2 regions of the Clavibacter nebraskensis NCPPB 2581 genome follow, and region 2 is predicted to be linked to the other one. Evidence: predicted binding sites of a transcription regulator. Region 2 holds the regulator's gene; the other holds the start of a gene.
The links. The regulator LexA, encoded in region 2, represses DNA repair genes until DNA is damaged. The targets are predictions, from matches to a motif close to TCGAACANNTGTTCGA.
Positions count from the first base shown of each region.

Region 1: the regulator LexA is predicted to act here: its motif matches at 2,269-2,284, upstream of CMN_RS07380 (DUF6504 family protein).

Region 1 covers NC_020891.1:1,562,485-1,566,897, reverse strand. The annotation lists gene CMN_RS07390 (App1 family protein phosphatidate phosphatase) at 34-1,131, shown strand; gene CMN_RS07385 (aldo/keto reductase) at 1,204-2,073, opposite strand; gene CMN_RS07380 (DUF6504 family protein) at 2,327-2,650, shown strand; gene pnuC (nicotinamide riboside transporter PnuC) at 2,784-3,482, shown strand; gene CMN_RS07370 (LCP family protein) at 3,511-4,413, opposite strand, start outside.
Region 2 covers NC_020891.1:2,085,917-2,090,329, reverse strand. The annotation lists gene CMN_RS09820 (class I SAM-dependent methyltransferase) at 1-479, opposite strand, end outside; gene hflX (GTPase HflX) at 520-2,085, shown strand; gene lexA (transcriptional repressor LexA) at 2,176-2,856, opposite strand; gene CMN_RS09805 (LysM peptidoglycan-binding domain-containing protein) at 3,218-3,598, shown strand; gene hisB (imidazoleglycerol-phosphate dehydratase HisB) at 3,709-4,317, shown strand; gene hisH (imidazole glycerol phosphate synthase subunit HisH) at 4,314-4,413, shown strand, end outside.

The sequences.
Region 1 (4,413 bases), 520 kb from region 2:
GGGCGGGCACCCCGCGTCTGGTTGACTGGGCCCGTGGCCCCCTCCTCGAAGAAGAAGAAGCACGCGACCCGCACGCTCCTCGAGTCACCGGCCGCCGCCCCCGTGCTGCACCGGGCGGCGCGCATCGAGGACCGCATCCACGAGATCCGCGAGGGCCGCGCCCGGAAGCGGGGGCTCAAGCCCACCGTCATGCCGTACGCCGGCTACGGATCCGTGCGCTGGGTCCGCGTCCTCTGCCGCGTGCTCCTCACCGACCCGAAGAGCAAGCGCGCGCTGGCCGGCGACAAGGTCGTCCGCGGCTGGCGGAGCTTCACAAGCGTGCCGCTCACCGACGTGGACGTCGTCGTCGAGATCGACGGCACCGAGCACCACGTGCGGGCCGACCGCGGCGGCGTCGTCGACCAGGTCGTCGAGGCGAGCCTGCCGAGCGGCTGGCACACGATCCGCATCCGGGCGAAGGGGTCCGAGACCGTCGAGGCGCCCGTCTTCATCGTGGGCGACGACGTGCGCACCGGGATCCTGAGCGACATCGACGACACCGTCATGGTCACCGCGCTCCCCCGGCCGTTCCTCGCCGCCTGGAACACGTTCGTGCTCGACGAGCACGCGCGCACGCCCACCCCCGGCATGGCCGTGCTCTACGAGCGCCTGCGCCTGCAGCACGAGGGCGCGCCCGTCCTCTACCTCTCCACGGGAGCGTGGAACGTCGCGCCGACGCTCACGCGGTTCCTGTCGCGCAACCTGTATCCGCCGGGGCCGATCCTCCTCACCGACTGGGGCCCCACCGTCGACCGGTGGTTCCGCAGCGGCATGGAGCACAAGCGCAACAACCTGCGGCGCCTCGCGGAGGAGTTCCCGCACGTGAAGTGGATCCTCGCGGGCGACGACGGCCAGCACGACGAGCTGCTCTACGGCGAGTTCGCGGTGCAGCACCCCGACAACGTGGAGGTCGTCCTCATCCGGCAGCTCTCGGCGGGCGAGGCCGTTCTCGCGGGCGGACGGGCGAAGGCGGAGAAGCGCGCCCTCGACAGCCCGATCCCGTGGGTCTACGCCCCGGACGGCGCGAGCCTGCTCGCCCAGCTCGACGACCTCGGCCTCGCCGACGACTCGGGCACCCGGATCGGCACCTAGCCCCGACGCCGCCGTGCACGACGGAGGGCCCCGCGGGATCGCTCCCGCGGGGCCCTCGTGCGTCGGGGTGGATCAGACGGCGTCGGTGAGCGCCTGGAACTCGTCGTCGGTGAGCTCGATGCCCGCTGCGGCGATGTTGTCCTCCACGTGCCCGACCGACTTGGTGCCGGGGATCGGCAGCATGACGGGCGAGCGGCGCAGGAGCCACGCGAGCGCGAGCTGCGAGGCGCGCGCGTCGTGCTGCTTCGCGAGGGCGTCGAGCGGGCCGCCGTCCTTCGCGAGTTCGCCGGTCGCGAGCGGGAACCACGGGATGAACGCGAGGCCCTCGGCCTCGGCGTAGTCGAGCAGCGGCTCGGCGTCGCGCTTGGCGAGGTTGAAGAGGTTCTGCACGGAGACGATGTCGGCGATCTCGCGTGCGGCCTTCACGTCGTCGACCTGCACCTCGGAGAGCCCGATGTGGCGGATCTTGCCCTCGGACTGCAGGTCCTTGAGCACGCCGATCTGGTCGGCGAGCGGCACGGCGGGGTCGATGCGGTGCAGCTGGTAGAGGTCGATGCGCTCGAGGCCGAGGTGGCGGAGGCTCAGCTCCAGCTGCTGGCGCAGGTACTCGGGGCGGCCGACGGGCTGCCAGTTCCCGGGGCCGGGGCGCGTGAGCCCGCCCTTGGTCGCGATGACGATGTCGTCGGCGTAGGGGTGGAGCGCCTCCTTGAGGAGCTCCTCGGCCACGAACGGGCCGTAGGAGTCGGCGGTGTCGAAGAACGTGACGCCGAGCTCGGCGGCGCGGCGGATGACGCGGACGGCCTCGTGCGGGTCCTCGGGGGCGCCCCAGACGCCCTCGCCGGTCAGCTGCATGGTGCCGTAGCCGAGCCGGACGACGGGCAGGTCGCCGCCGATGGCGAAGGTGCCGGAGGCCTCGGCGGGGCGGCTGGTGGTGTCGGTCATGTGGACCCTCCTCGGGTGTCGATGACGAGGGGGCGTCTGCCGCCCTCGGGACCCTGGTGCCAACGCGGCGGGCGACGGATCCATGCCCGATGCGCGCGATCCGGACGCGACCCTCAGGCTCCGGTCGAGGGTGAGGTGGATCCGCCCGCTCCCCTCGTGGATGTCGGCGCCCGTTCCTACACTCGGATCAGAAGTTCGAACACCCGTTCGAACGCAGGAGCGCGGCCGGCGCGACGGGCGAGAGGAGCGGCACATGCGGATCGACGAGGACGTGGAGGTCGAGCTCTCGGGAGACGGATCGCCGCTGCGGTTCACCTGGCGGGGCGTGGTCTACGGGGTGGTGAGCTCGCCCGAGCGGTGGATCGCGCGGGTCGACTGGTGGCAGCGCACGGGACGGGCGCCCCGCGGCGCGAGCGCCCACCTGCTGGAGCTGCGGATGTGGCGCGTCGAGGCCGTGCCGCTCACCACGGGCGCGCGCCGGGTCGACGGCTCGTTCGACCTGAGCGTCGACGCGCGCGGCCGCTGGTCGCTCGTCACCGCGTCGGACGAGGAGCTCGACGTGCGCCTGTTCGCCTGAGGCAGCCCCCATCGCCGGGGCCGGGCGGCCCGCCGGGGAATAGCCGGGGGCGCCCGCGCCTTCACCCCATCGGCGCCGCACGCGGCGTCCCGCACGCAGGTCACCCGGACCGCGGCGCACGGAGGGATCCCGCATGGCGGCACTCGAGTGGCTGTTCGACGCGCAGCTCCGCATCGGCGACCAGACCATCCTCTGGCGCGAGATCGTCGGCAACCTCTTCGGCCTCGCCAGCGCGCTCGGCGGCATGCGCCGGAAGGTGTGGGCGTGGCCCGTCGGCATCGTCGGCAACGTGCTCCTGTTCACCGTCTTCCTCGGCGCCGTCTTCGGCACGCCGAATCCCGTCAACCTGCTCGGCCAGGCCGGGCGCCAGGTCATGTTCATCGCCGTGTCGGTCTACGGCTGGTACCGCTGGCAGCAGGCGCGGCACGGCGGCGCGCCCGTCGTCCCGCAGTGGGCGTCGGGACGCGAGCGGATCCTGCTCGTCGTCGCGCTCGTCGGCGGCACCGCGATCCTCACGCCCGTCTTCCGCGCGCTCGGCTCCTACGAGCCCGTGTGGGCCGACGCCTGGATCTTCGTCGGCTCGCTCCTCGCCACCTACGGCATGGACAAGGGCTGGGTCGAGTTCTGGCTGATCTGGGTGGCGGTCGACCTCGTCGGCGTGCCGCTGCTCGTGAGCGCCGGCTACTACGCGTCCGCCTTCATGTACGTCTTCTACGGCGCCTTCACCCTCACGGGCTTCTTCGTCTGGATGCGCGCCCGCGGCACCGGCGCCCCCGCCGTGGAGACGGCCTTCCCGGATCCGCGCGTCGTCGAGGCCCCCGCCGGCCGCTGAGCGCCGCCGACGGGCGCGGCCCGACCGATCAGCCCTGGCCGTTGGAGCAGGTGCTCTGCGCGGCCGTCTGGCCGGTGATGCTCGGGTCGAGCACCTCCGCCGTCGCCGTGGGCGGCGTCGTCGGCGTCGAGCCGTCGGCCGGCGGCGCGGTCGTGGCCGGCGGCGTCGCGGTGCCCTCGGCGGGCACGCTGCCGGACTCGTCGGACGTCGCCGCCTGGCCGAGCGAGAAGTCCGCGTCGGACGCGAGGAGGCCCATGAGCTGGGCGGCCGCCGCCTCGTCCGGCTGGACGCGCCCGTTGGCGAGCACCGTGCCCGGGTACTGCAGGAACACGACGTCGTCGAGCGGGATGTCCTTGAAGGTGAGCGCCACCGAGACGAGCGTGTCGAGGTCGGCGAGCGACGTGGACAGCTGCATGTTGTCGACCACGGCGCGCGCGATGCCGTACAGCTTCGCGGGGTTGGTGAGGGTGTCGGTGCTCTTGATCGTGCGCACGAGCGCGCTCAGGAACACCTGCTGGTTGCCGATGCGCGAGATGTCGCTGCCGTCGCCGACGCCGTAGCGGGTGCGGAGGAACTGCACGGCGTCCTTGCCCTGGAGGGTGTGCAGCCCGGGGTCGAGGGACAGGTCGGTCTTCTTGTCGTAGATGCCGTTGGCCACGCAGACCTCGACGCCGCCGACGGCGTTGGACATCTCGACCACGCCGTTGAACTGCACGACGCCGCCGTAGGGGATGTCGAGCCCGGTGAGTCCCTCGACCATGCGGACGGTGCACTCGAACCCGCCGCGTGACAGGGACTCGTTGAGCTGGGCGCGGGAGCTGGCGGCGTACTTCGTGCCGTCGGGGCCCTCGCACTCCGGGATCGGCACGAGCATGTCGCGCGGGAAGGAGATGACCGTGGCGCGGCTGCTGTCCTCGCTGATGTGCAGCAG
Region 2 (4,413 bases):
AGCCAGGCGTCCGCGTCCGGCGCGAGTCGGGGCATCCAGTCGAGCAGGATCCCGTGCAGCGCCTCCTTGCCGACGCGGATCGGCGGGTTCGACCACACGGTGGCGAACGCGAGGTCGGCGGGGACGTCCTCGGGCGGCACGGCCTCGACGTTCTCGAGACCGAGGGACCGGGCGTTCGCCCGCGTCAGCTCGAGCGCACGCTCGTTCACGTCGACCGCCCACACCGTGGCCGCGGGCGACCGCATCGCCATGTCGAGGGCGACCGGACCCCAGCCGCAGCCCACGTCCAGCAGATGCCCCTCGGCAGGGGGCGCGGGGACGTTGCGCAGCAGCACCAGGGTGCCCTGGTCCACGTGCTCGGGGCTGAAGACGCCACCGGCGGTCTCGACGTCCACCGTGCGCCCGCCCAGCTCGACCACGATGGTGCGGGTGCGCAGGGGTCCGGCCGGCGACGAGGAGAAGTAGTGCGCGTCGGCCATACCGGGACGATACCGGACGCCCGCGCTACGATGGGAGCACATGACAACGCACGACGAGCACGACCACGAGCCCGCGGACACGACGACGACGTCCACCGAGAACACCGACCGGGACGATGTCGTCGCGCGCGTCCTCGGTCGAGCGGAGAACCGCTCGGCCGGCTACGCCCTCTTCCGCGGGTCCGGCGCGCAGGCGCTCTCCGCGAACCCCGACACCGAGCAGGGCTCGGACGGCGACCAGAGCGAGCGCGCCGACCGGCAGGCGCTCCGCCGCGTCCCGGGCCTCTCCACCGAGCTCGAGGACGTCACCGAGGTCGAGTACCGGCAGCTGCGCCTCGAGAACGTCGTGCTCATCGGCGTGTACTCGCAGGGCTCCGTCGACGATGCCGAGAACAGCATGCGGGAGCTCGCGGCCCTCGCCGAGACCGCGGGCGCGGTCGTGCTCGACGGCCTCCTGCAGCGCCGTCCCACCCCGGATCCCAGCACCTACTTCGGCCGCGGCAAGGCCGAGGAGCTGCGGGCTCTCGTGGCCGCCGTCGGCGCCGACACCGTCATCGCCGACACCGAGCTCGCCCCCAGCCAGCGGCGCGCGCTCGAGGACGTGGTGAAGGTCAAGGTCATCGACCGCACGGCCGTGATCCTCGACATCTTCAGCCAGCACGCCAAGAGCCGCGAGGGCAAGGCCCAGGTCGAGCTCGCCCAGCTGCAGTACCTCCTGCCGCGCCTGCGCGGCTGGGGCGACTCGATGTCGCGCCAGGCCGGTGGACAGGTCGGCGGTGCGGGCGCGGGGATGGGATCCCGCGGACCGGGTGAGACGAAGATCGAGCTCGACCGCCGGCGCATCAACACGCGCATGGCGCGCCTCCGCAAGCAGATCGCCGCGATGAAGCCGGCACGCGACACCAAGCGCGCCAACCGCGACCGGCACTCGGTGCCCTCGGTCGCGATCGTCGGGTACACGAACGCCGGCAAGTCGTCGCTCCTCAACCGGGTGACGAAGGCGGGCGTCCTCGTCGAGAACGCGCTCTTCGCGACGCTCGACGCGACGGTCCGGAAGACGGAGACCGACCAGGGGCAGCTCTACACGCTGGCCGACACGGTCGGCTTCGTGCGCAACCTGCCGCACCAGCTGGTCGAGGCCTTCCGCTCGACGCTCGAGGAGCTCGCCGACTCGGACGTGCTCGTGCACGTCGTCGACGCCTCGCACCCGGATCCCGCGGCCCAGCTCGCGACCGTGCACGAGGTCATCGCCGAGGTGGATGCCGCGTCCATCCCCGAGATCGTCGTCTTCAACAAGAGCGACCTCGCCTCGGACGGTGACCGCGTGGTGCTCCGCGGCCTCGCGCCGCAGGGCGTGTTCGTCTCGGCCCGCACGGGCGAGGGCGTCGAGGAGCTGCGTCGCCGCATCGCGGAGCTGCTGCCCCAGCCGACCATCGAGGTCGACCTCCTGGTGCCGTTCGAGCACGGCGAGGTCGTCGCGATGCTGCACGACGGCGCCAAGGTCCTCGAGACCTCGTACGTCGAGGAGGGCACGCGCGTGCGCGCGCTCGTGACGGCGGAGCAGCAGGCGCAGGTCCAGGCGTACTCGGTGGTCCCCGCGGTCTGATCCGCGACGCACCAGCCACCACGGACCCCCTCACGCACGAGAGCGGCCGACCCCCTCGGGGACCGGCCGCTCTCCTGCGTCGTGCGGGGATCAGACCGAGCGCATGACCGCCACGACCTTGCCGACGACCTCCGCGAAGTCGCCGAGGATGGGCTCGAACGCGCTGTTGCGGGGCAGCAGCCACGTGTGGCCGTCGCGCTGGCGGAACACCTTGACGGTGGCCTCGTCGTCGAGCATGGCCGCGACGATGTCGCCGTTCTCCGCGGTCTTCTGCTGGCGGACGACCACCCAGTCGCCGTCGCAGATGGCCGCGTCGATCATGGAGTCGCCGACGACGCGGAGCATGAAGAGGTCGCCCTTGCCGACGAGCTGGCGGGGGAGGGGGAAGACCTCCTCGACCATCTGCTCCGCGGTGATGGGGATGCCGGCGGCGATGCGGCCGACCATGGGCACCATGGCGGCGTCTCCCACCGGGGTCGACGGCTCGCCGCTCTCCGCGGCGCCGGAGCCCGGCAGGTCGATGAGGACCTCGAGGGCGCGCGGCCGGTTCGGGTCGCGGCGGAGGTAGCCGGAGAGCTCGAGCTGGTTGAGCTGGTGCGTGACGCTGGAGAGCGACGCGAGGCCGACGGCGTCGCCGATCTCGCGCATGCTCGGCGGGTAGCCCTGGCCGGCGATGGTGCGCTGGATGAACTCCAGGATCGAGATCTGCTTGTCGCTGAGGCTCTTGCGGCGCCGCGTCGCGCCGCCTCCCGCCGCTCGCTCGTCCGTCATGCCACGGCCCGCCTCTCGTCGCCGACGCCTCCGCGGCACGGTCGGCCCGGCGGGCCGACGCCCTCGCGGGGGCGATGTCGGTGGTGCCGGGTGGAATGGACACCAGGCACTCGAAACTGTATCCAGTCGGGGCACCTCGTACAAACACCTGTTCGAGCGTGTCGCGTCGCTGGGCGCCGGATCGAGGCGATGGGGGCTTGCGGAGTGCGGGTTTCGAATGTATGTTCGGAACACAGCTCCGCACCCGGCTCTCCCGGCCGAGAGCCGGGTGCGAGCTGCCCGACCCGCATCGCATGCCGTACCGCACTGCACCGCTGAGCGCGTCGCATCGACGCCCCACCGTCTCGCACGAGAGGTCACCATGAACACCGCAGCCATCACCCCCGCCGGCCCGTCCGTCGCACCCGTCGCGGAGGCCGCCGTCGCGCCCCGCACGCGCCTGCGCATCACGCGGCGCGGCCGCGTCGTCCTCACCGCGCTCGTCGCGGCCCCGCTGGCGCTCGGCGCCGGGCTCGTCGCCCTCAACGGCGGCGCGGCCGTCGCGTCGAAGGACGCGTCGGGCACCACGTTCGAGTACGTCACCGTGTCGAGCGGCCAGTCCTTGTGGGACCTCGCGGAGGAGATCGCCCCGTCGGCCGACCCGCGCGACGTCATCGCGTCGGTCGTCGACCTCAACCGGCTCCCCTCGTCGGACGTCGCGGCCGGCCAGCAGCTCGCCGTCCCCGCCGAGTACGCGCACTGATCCCGTCCGCTCGCGGTCGCGCAGCGGATGGGCACGGCGCCCGTCGTCGTTCCCGGTGGCGGCCGGGGACGACGACGGTCCGACCTGGCGCGATCGGTAGCATGGAACCCATGAGCACCCTCGCGCGCACCGCGCACGTCACGCGGCAGACCAGCGAGTCCAGCATCGACCTCCAGCTCGACCTCGACGGCACCGGCGCCTCCGAGATCAGCACCTCGGTGCCGTTCTACGACCACATGCTCACCGCCTTCGCGAAGCACTCGCTCACTGACCTGAAGGTCACCGCCACGGGCGACACGCACATCGACGTGCACCACACCGTGGAGGACGTCGGCATCGTCCTCGGCCAGGCCATCCGCGAGGCGCTCGGCGACAAGTCCGGCATCGCCCGCTTCGGCGATGCGCTCGTGCCGCTCGACGAGGCGCTGGTGCAGTCGGTCGTCGACATCTCCGGCCGCCCGTTCCTCGTCCACTCGGGGGAGCCGGCCGGCTTCGAGATGCACCTCATCGGCGGCCACTTCACCGGATCCATGGTCCGCCACGTCTTCGAGGCCATCACCTTCCACGCGGGCCTCACCGTGCACGTCACCGTCCTCGGCGGTCGCGATCCGCACCACATCGCCGAGGCGGAGTTCAAGTCGTTCGCCCGCGCCTTCCGTCAGGCCAAGGAGCTCGACCCGCGCGTCTCCGGCATCCCGTCCACGAAGGGCGCGCTGTGACGCGGCCCTCCGTCGTCGTCCTCGACTACGGCAGCGGCAACGTCCACTCCGCCGTCAAGGCGCTCGAGCTGGCCGGTGCGGACGTCGAGCTGACGG